Regions from separate parts of the Nonomuraea sp. NPDC052265 genome, predicted to be linked through region 1. Evidence: riboswitches for the same ligand, from Rfam matches in the RefSeq annotation. Region 1 holds a riboswitch; the other holds the start of a gene.
The links. A riboswitch is a leader RNA that binds a small molecule or an ion and turns the genes downstream of it on or off. The one in region 1 is predicted to bind cobalamin.

Region 1 (3,401 bases):
CGCGGTGCCGACCGGGAGGGTCTTCATCGAGTACGACAGCAGCCAGACCGCGGCCACCATGAGGACGAAGCAGATCAGGGTGGGCAGCGGCCTGGTGAACCCCTGGGTGGGCTTGATGCTCTGCGCCCAGGCGATCTCGACCAGCCCGGCCAGCCCGAGGACCAGCCAGTTCATCGTCAGAACTCCTTTCCCAGGTCGCGGGCCCCGCGCAGCGCGGCGGCGTACAGCTCGTCGTGCCGGGGGCGCAGGTGGGCCAGGTCGGGGTCGACGCGCGAGTTGGCCAGCTCGGCGGTGACGACGGTGGTGTCCTCGACGGCGAAGTGGCCGGCGAAGAAGTCCCGCAGGTAGCGCTCCTGGTAGTCGAACCTGGCCTTGGGGGCGCCGGGCGAGTAGGCCCCGCCGCGCGCGGTGGCGACCACGAACCGCCGCCCGGCGAGGGACATCCGGGGGAAGGTCACCTGGTCGAGCCACGCCTTCAGCGCCGACGGGATCGAGTAGTTGTACATCGGGGTGGCGATCAGCACCACGTCCGCGGCCACCAGCTCGGTCAGCAGCGGCTCGACGATCGCCCAGGCGGCGGCCTGCTCCGGGGTGCGGGCGGCCTCGTGGTAGCGGCCGATGTCGGTGATCCGGTTGGCCATGACGTGGTCGCACAGCTCGGTCCACGCCTCCCCGATGTGCGGCACGGGCTCGGCCGCCAGGTCGCGGTGGACGTAGGTGCCCTCGGGGTGGGCGGACCGCCACGCCCCGGCGAAGGTGTCGCCGATCTCGCGGCTGATCGAACGACGTCGGGCGCTGGCGTCCAGGTGGAGCAGAACGGTCATGAGGGGGCTCCTCGAAATAAGTGGACATTGCGTCCGGTTCTGGGTCGGCTCGACCGTAGCAACTAAGCGGACGCGTTGTCCACTTGTCGCCGGGTGGGTTAGAGTCGCCGCCATGGAGTCCCGTACCGAGTTGCTGACCGGACGTCCCGTGGAGGAGGCGGGCCGCCCGCGCGAGCGCGCCGACGCCGCGCGTAACCGTGCCAAGGTGCTCGCCGCGGCGGCCGAGCTGTTCGCCACCCGCGACCCGCGCGGCGTGACGATGGACGACATCGCCAAGGCCGCGGGCGTGGGGCGTGGCACGCTCTACCGCCGTTACCCCGACACCGTCTCGATCGCGCAGGCCCTGCTGGACGAGCACGAGCGCGTGCTGCAGGAACGCCTCTTGCGCGGCGACCCGCCGCTCGGCCCCGGCGCGCCTCCCGCCGACCGGCTCGCCGCCTTCTACGCCGCGATGGTCGAGCTGCTGGACGAGCACATCTCACTGGTCCTGGGCGCCGAGCAGGGCGCGATGCGGTACGCCACCGGCGCCTACGGGTTCTGGCGGGCGCACGTACGGGTGCTGCTGACCGAGGCGGGCATCCCGGAGCCCGACGCGCTGGCCGACATCCTCCTCGCCCCGCTGGGGCCCGACGTCTATGCCGAGCAGCGCAGGCGGGGGCTCACCCCGGAGCAGATCACCGCCGCCCTGGCCCGCCTGGCCCGCGGGATCGTCGACCGAGACGCGTAGCCGGACCGGACGGCGCCGGTCGTCCAGGCCCGGCCGTGCCGGTTGGTGAAGACGCGTCCGGTGGGGGAGACGTCGCCGGGCCGCCGGGCGGCCGGATCGGGTCGCGGCTTCTTCGCAACACGACATGTTGGGTGTGACTTTTTGATCCACCCTATATATGGTGTCTCCCGCAGCCGGTTCGGGCGCCCAGCCAGGGTGACCGAGGCAAGAGGGAACCTGGTGGAAATCCGGGACTGCCCCGCAGCGGTGAGTGGGAACGACCGCCGTCAGACGCACTGGGCCATGGGCCCGGGAAGCGACGGCCAGTAGGCAGCGACAGCATGCCCACGAGTCCGAAGACCTGCCGGCGCGCCGTGCACGATCATGCGTGCGCGGCTGCTCCGAGGCCGCGTGGGACGGCGGACGGTACCGGCGAGAGGGCTGTGGCTCCCTGCCGTCCGCCTCCTGCGCGTGTTCTCGGCATCTGACCGAGTTCACGAGGGGAGAGCGAAGTGACGGTCACAGGGGACCCGATGACGGACCTGGCCGAGACGGCACGGGCGGACGGCGAGCGACCCGAGCCGCGGCGCGTCCAGATGCGGGTGCGCAAGCGCAACGGCACGGCCGAGCCGGTCGACGTCAACAAGATCGTACGTGCGGTGGAGCACTGGGCGACCGATCTGACGGACGTCGACCCGATGCGGGTGGCCACCAAGACGATCAGCGGGCTCTACGACGGGGCGACCACCGCCGAGCTGGACCGGCTGTCCATCCAGACCGCCGCCGAGATGATCGGCGAGGAGCCGCAGTACTCGCGCCTGGCCGCGCGGCTGCTGTCGGGCTACATCGACAAGGAGGTCCGCGGGCAGGGCGTGGCCTCCTTCAGCCAGGCGATCCGGCTGGGCCACGCCGAGGGGCTCGTCGGCGACGAGACCGCCGAGTTCGTCAACGCCAACGCCCGCAAGCTCGACGACGCCATCGACGTCACCGCCGACCTGCGGTTCGAGTACTTCGGGCTGCGCACGGTCTACGACCGCTACCTGCTGCGCCATCCGTCCACCCGGCTGGTGGTGGAGACGCCGCAGTACTGGCTGCTGCGCGTGGCGTGCGGGCTGGCCGAGACGCCCGCCGAGGCCGTGGGCTTCTACCGGCTCATGTCGTCGCTGGCCTATCTGCCCAGCTCGCCGACGCTGTTCAACTCCGGCACCCGGCACACCCAGATGTCCTCCTGCTATCTGGTCGACTCGCCCCGGGACGAGATCGGCTCCATCTACGACCGCTACGCCCAGGTGGCGCAGCTGTCGAAGTTCGCCGGCGGGATCGGCATCTCCTGGTCGCGGGTGCGCTCGCGCGGCGCGCTGATCCGCGGCACGAACGGGCACTCCAACGGCATCGTCCCGTGGCTGCGCACGCTCGACGCGTCCGTGGCCGCCGTCAACCAGGGCGGCCGCCGCAAGGGCGCGGCCTGCGTCTACCTGGAGCCGTGGCACCCGGACGTCGAGGAATTCCTGGAGCTGCGCGACAACACCGGCGAGGACGCCCGCCGCACCCACAACCTCAACCTGGCCAACTGGATCCCCGACGAGTTCATGCGCCGCGTCGAGGCCGACGAGCCGTGGTCGCTGTTCGACCCCGACGAGGTCCCCGAGCTGCCCGACCTGTGGGGGGAGGCGTTCGAGGACGCCTACCGCGCCGCCGAGCGGGCCGGTCGGTACGTCCGGCAGATCAGGGCCCGCGACCTGTACGCCAAGATGATGCGCACCCTCGCCCAGACCGGCAACGGCTGGATGACCTTCAAGGACGCCGCCAACCGCCTGTGCAACCAGGCCGCCGAGCCCGGCAACGTCGTGCACCTGTCCAACCTGTGCACC
Region 2 (3,401 bases), on a different contig from region 1:
CGTGGTAGATGGCGATCGGGTTCTCCCCGAAGCCGCGCGGCGGCTGCACCATCACCACCAGGTTCCCGGCCCGCAGCGCGGCCAGCACGATGTCGGTCCCGCTGTCGCCCTCGTGCACGAACAACTCTCCGGGCGGCGGTCCCCAGTGGCGTTCCATCTCCTCGCGCAGGGCCGCGGGCAGGGTGCGGTACCACTGCTCGTAGGAGGCGGCGGAGATGCGGACCGGGTTGCCCGCCAGGTGCTCCTCGGTCAGCCAGTCCGGGTCCTGGCCGCCGGCGGCGATCAGCGCGTGGACGAGCGCGTCGCCGTCCTGGTCGGCCACGCCGGGGAAGCCGTCGCCCAGGTCGTAACCCGCCTCGGCGAGCCGGGCCAGCAGCCGGACGGTGCTCGCGGGGGTGTCCAGCCCGACCGCGTTGCCGACGCGGGAGTGCTTGGTCGGGTACGCCGACAACATCACCACCAGCCGCCGTTCGGCGGGAGGCGTGTGCCGCAGCAGGCCGTGGCGCACCGCGATGCCCGCCACCCGGGCGGCCCGCTCGGGGTCGGCGACGTAGACGGTCAGCCCGTCGGGGTCGATCTCCTTGAACGAGAACGGCACCGTGATGATCCGCCCGTCGAACTCCGGGATCGCCACCTGGGAGGCGGCGTCCAGCGGCGACAGCCCGTCGTCGTTCTCCTCCCATGCCTGCCGGGTGGTGGTCAGGCAGAGTCCTTGCAGGATCGGCACGTCGAGCCCGGCCAGCGCGCCGACGTCCCATGCCTCGTCCTCGCCGCCCGCTCCCGCGGTGGCCGGACGGGAGCCACCCGCCGCCAGCACCGTGACGACCAGCGCGTCCGCCGCGCGCAGCGTGTCGAGCAGCTCCGGCTCGGCCGCGCGCAGGGACGAGCAGAAGACCGGCAGCGCCTGCCCGCCCGCGTCCTCGACGGCGTCGCACAACACCTCGACGAACGCGGTGTTGCCCGCCATGTGGTGCGCCCGGTAGTAGAGCACCCCCACCACGGGACCACCGGTGGCCCTGGCCGGGCGGTCCAGCCTCCCCCAGGTCGGGGCCGGGGCGGGCGGCTCGAACCCGTGCCCGGTCAGCAGGACCGTGTCGGACAGGAACGCGTGCAGCTGGGCCAGGTTGGCCGGGCCGCCATGGGCCAGGTAGGCGTGCGCCTCGGCGCACACCCCGCCGCTGACCGTGGACAGCTCCATCAGCTCGGCGTCGGGAGCCTGCTCCCCGCCCAGCACCACGACCGGGCGCGGCCCGGCCAGCAGCGCGTCGAGCCCTTCCGCCCAGGCCCGCCGCCCCCCCAGCAGGCGGACCACGACGAGGTCGGTCCCCTCCGTCAGGCCGGGGACGTCCTCGGCGGTCAGCCGGGCGGGATTGCCCGGACGGTAGCCCGCGCCGCAGGCGCGAGCGCTCAGCAGGTCGGTGTCGGAGGTGGAGAGCAGCAGAACGGTGGGGCTGTCGCCAGGCACGGCGCATTCCTCCCTCGGGGTCCTCGCCCCGGTCGCGGGTGACGCGACGGCAGGAGTCTCCTGGCTCCCGGATCGACGCTCACCCCGGCCTTCCCACCCGTCTCCGGGCAGTGGCCTCGTGGTGGGGTTCGCTCCCCGGTCACAGTGGCGGGACCGCGCCGGACTCGCACCGGCTTCCTCCCATTGCCTTCGCCTACGCCGAAGCTTACGGCAGGAGCGACCCGTCCCAGAAGTGGCGTTACGATCCCTTCGTGCCCGTAGGTGAATCTTCCGGACGTACGCGTCCCGATGCCTGTCCGGGGGCGCTCCAGGTGCACGAGGCCGCCGACGGCCCGCTCGCCCGTGTGCGCCTGCCCGGCGGCGCGGTGTCGGCCGCGCAGCTCGGCGTGCTCGCCAGGTGCGCGGCCGAGCTGGGCGCGGGCGTGATCGAGCTGACGTCGCGGGCGAACGTCCAGGTGCGGGGGCTGCGCTCGCCGGAGGTCTTCGCCGGGCGGATCGCGGCGGCCGGGCTGCTGCCGTCGCCCGCGCACGAGCGGGTGCGCAACATCCTGGCCTCGCCGCTGAGCGGGCGCGGGCCGGACGGGCTGCTGGACGTGCTGGCGATGGCGGAGGCCCTGGACCGGGCGCTGTGCGCGCGGCCCCGGCTGGCCGCTCTGCCGGGACGCTTCCTGTTCGCCCTGGACGACGGCACGCGGGACGTCGCCGGGCTCGGCGCGGACGTCACCTACGTGGCGACCGGACGGCTGCTGCTCGCCGGCACCGACACCGGGCTGACCGTCGCCCCGGACGCGGCGGTCCCGCTCATGATCGACGCCGCCGAGGCGTTCCTGGACGAGCTGTCCGCCGACGCCCCCCGCGCCTGGCGCATCCGCGAACTGCCGGACGGCCCCGCCAGAATCACCACCCGCCTGCGCGACGCCCCGTCCGGGATCGCCGCCCGCCTGCGCAACAGCGGACCAGGCCGGATGGACGCCACGCCCGCCTCGGGCTCCGCGCGCCGCCCGTCCGCGGGCAGGATCGCGCAGCGGGACGGCCGCGTGGCGATCGAGGCGCTGGTGCCGCTCGGCCGCCTGACGTCCGCCCAGGCCGGGGCCCTGGCGGACACCGGGCGGCCGGTGCGCCTGACACCCTGGCGGACCGTCGTCCTGCCGGACCTCTCCCCCGGCGAGGCGGACCGGGCCGAGCAGGCGCTCGCCGCGATCGGGCTCGCCACCGACCCGGACTCCCCCTGGGCCGGGGTCACCGCCTGCACCGGCCGTCCCGGCTGCGCGAAGGCGCTCGCCGACGTGCGGGCGGACGCCCGGCGCTGGGTGCGAGACCGCGCCCACGCCCCCGCCACGCCCGTCCACTGGGCCGGTTGCGAGCGGCGTTGCGGCCTGCCACGCGGCCCGGTCCTCCAGATGATCGCGACCACCAACGGATACGAGGAACGCCGGGAATGAGCGACTACATCCGCGACGGGGCCGAGATCTACCGGCGCTCGTTCGCGACCATCCGCGCCGAGACCGACCTCACGGGCCTGCCGCCCGAGGTCGCCCAGGTGGCGGTGCGCATGATCCACGCGTGCGGCATGACCGACCTCGTCACCGACCTGGCCTGGTCCCCGCGGGTGGTCGCGCGGGGCAGGGAGGCGCTGCGCGGCGGCGCGCCCGTGCTGTGCGACGCCATGATGGTCGCCTCGGGCGTGACCAGGCGCAGGCTGCCCGCCGGGAACGAGGTCCTGTGCACGCTGGGCGACCCGCGCGTGCCCGAGCTGGCCGAACGCCTCGGCACCACCCGCAGCGCCGCCGCCCTGGAGCTGTGGCGCGACCATCTGGAGGGCGCGGTGGTGGCGATCGGCAACGCGCCGACCGCCCTGTTCCGGCTGCTGGAGCTGGTGGCCGAGGGCGCGGGACGCCCCGCGGCCGTGCTCGGCATCCCGGTCGGCTTCATCGGC

Region 2: it holds a riboswitch for cobalamin, as region 1 does, so the genes downstream of both, cobN (cobaltochelatase subunit CobN) here and ACIHAD_RS39725 (ribonucleoside-diphosphate reductase subunit alpha) in region 1, are expected to answer to the same signal.

What each region holds. Positions count from the first base shown of each region.
Region 1 is NZ_JBIUBJ010000021.1:69,445-72,845, reverse strand. Features, by position in the region: gene ACIHAD_RS39740 (DMT family transporter) at 1-174, opposite strand, end outside; gene ACIHAD_RS39735 (FMN-dependent NADH-azoreductase) at 177-824, opposite strand; gene ACIHAD_RS39730 (TetR/AcrR family transcriptional regulator) at 937-1,551, shown strand; cobalamin riboswitch at 1,709-1,914, shown strand; gene ACIHAD_RS39725 (ribonucleoside-diphosphate reductase subunit alpha) at 2,043-3,401, shown strand, end outside.
Region 2 is NZ_JBIUBJ010000006.1:97,059-100,459, reverse strand. Features, by position in the region: gene cobN (cobaltochelatase subunit CobN) at 1-1,465, opposite strand, end outside; cobalamin riboswitch at 1,519-1,645, opposite strand; gene cobG (precorrin-3B synthase) at 1,717-2,907, shown strand; gene ACIHAD_RS19995 (precorrin-8X methylmutase) at 2,904-3,401, shown strand, end outside.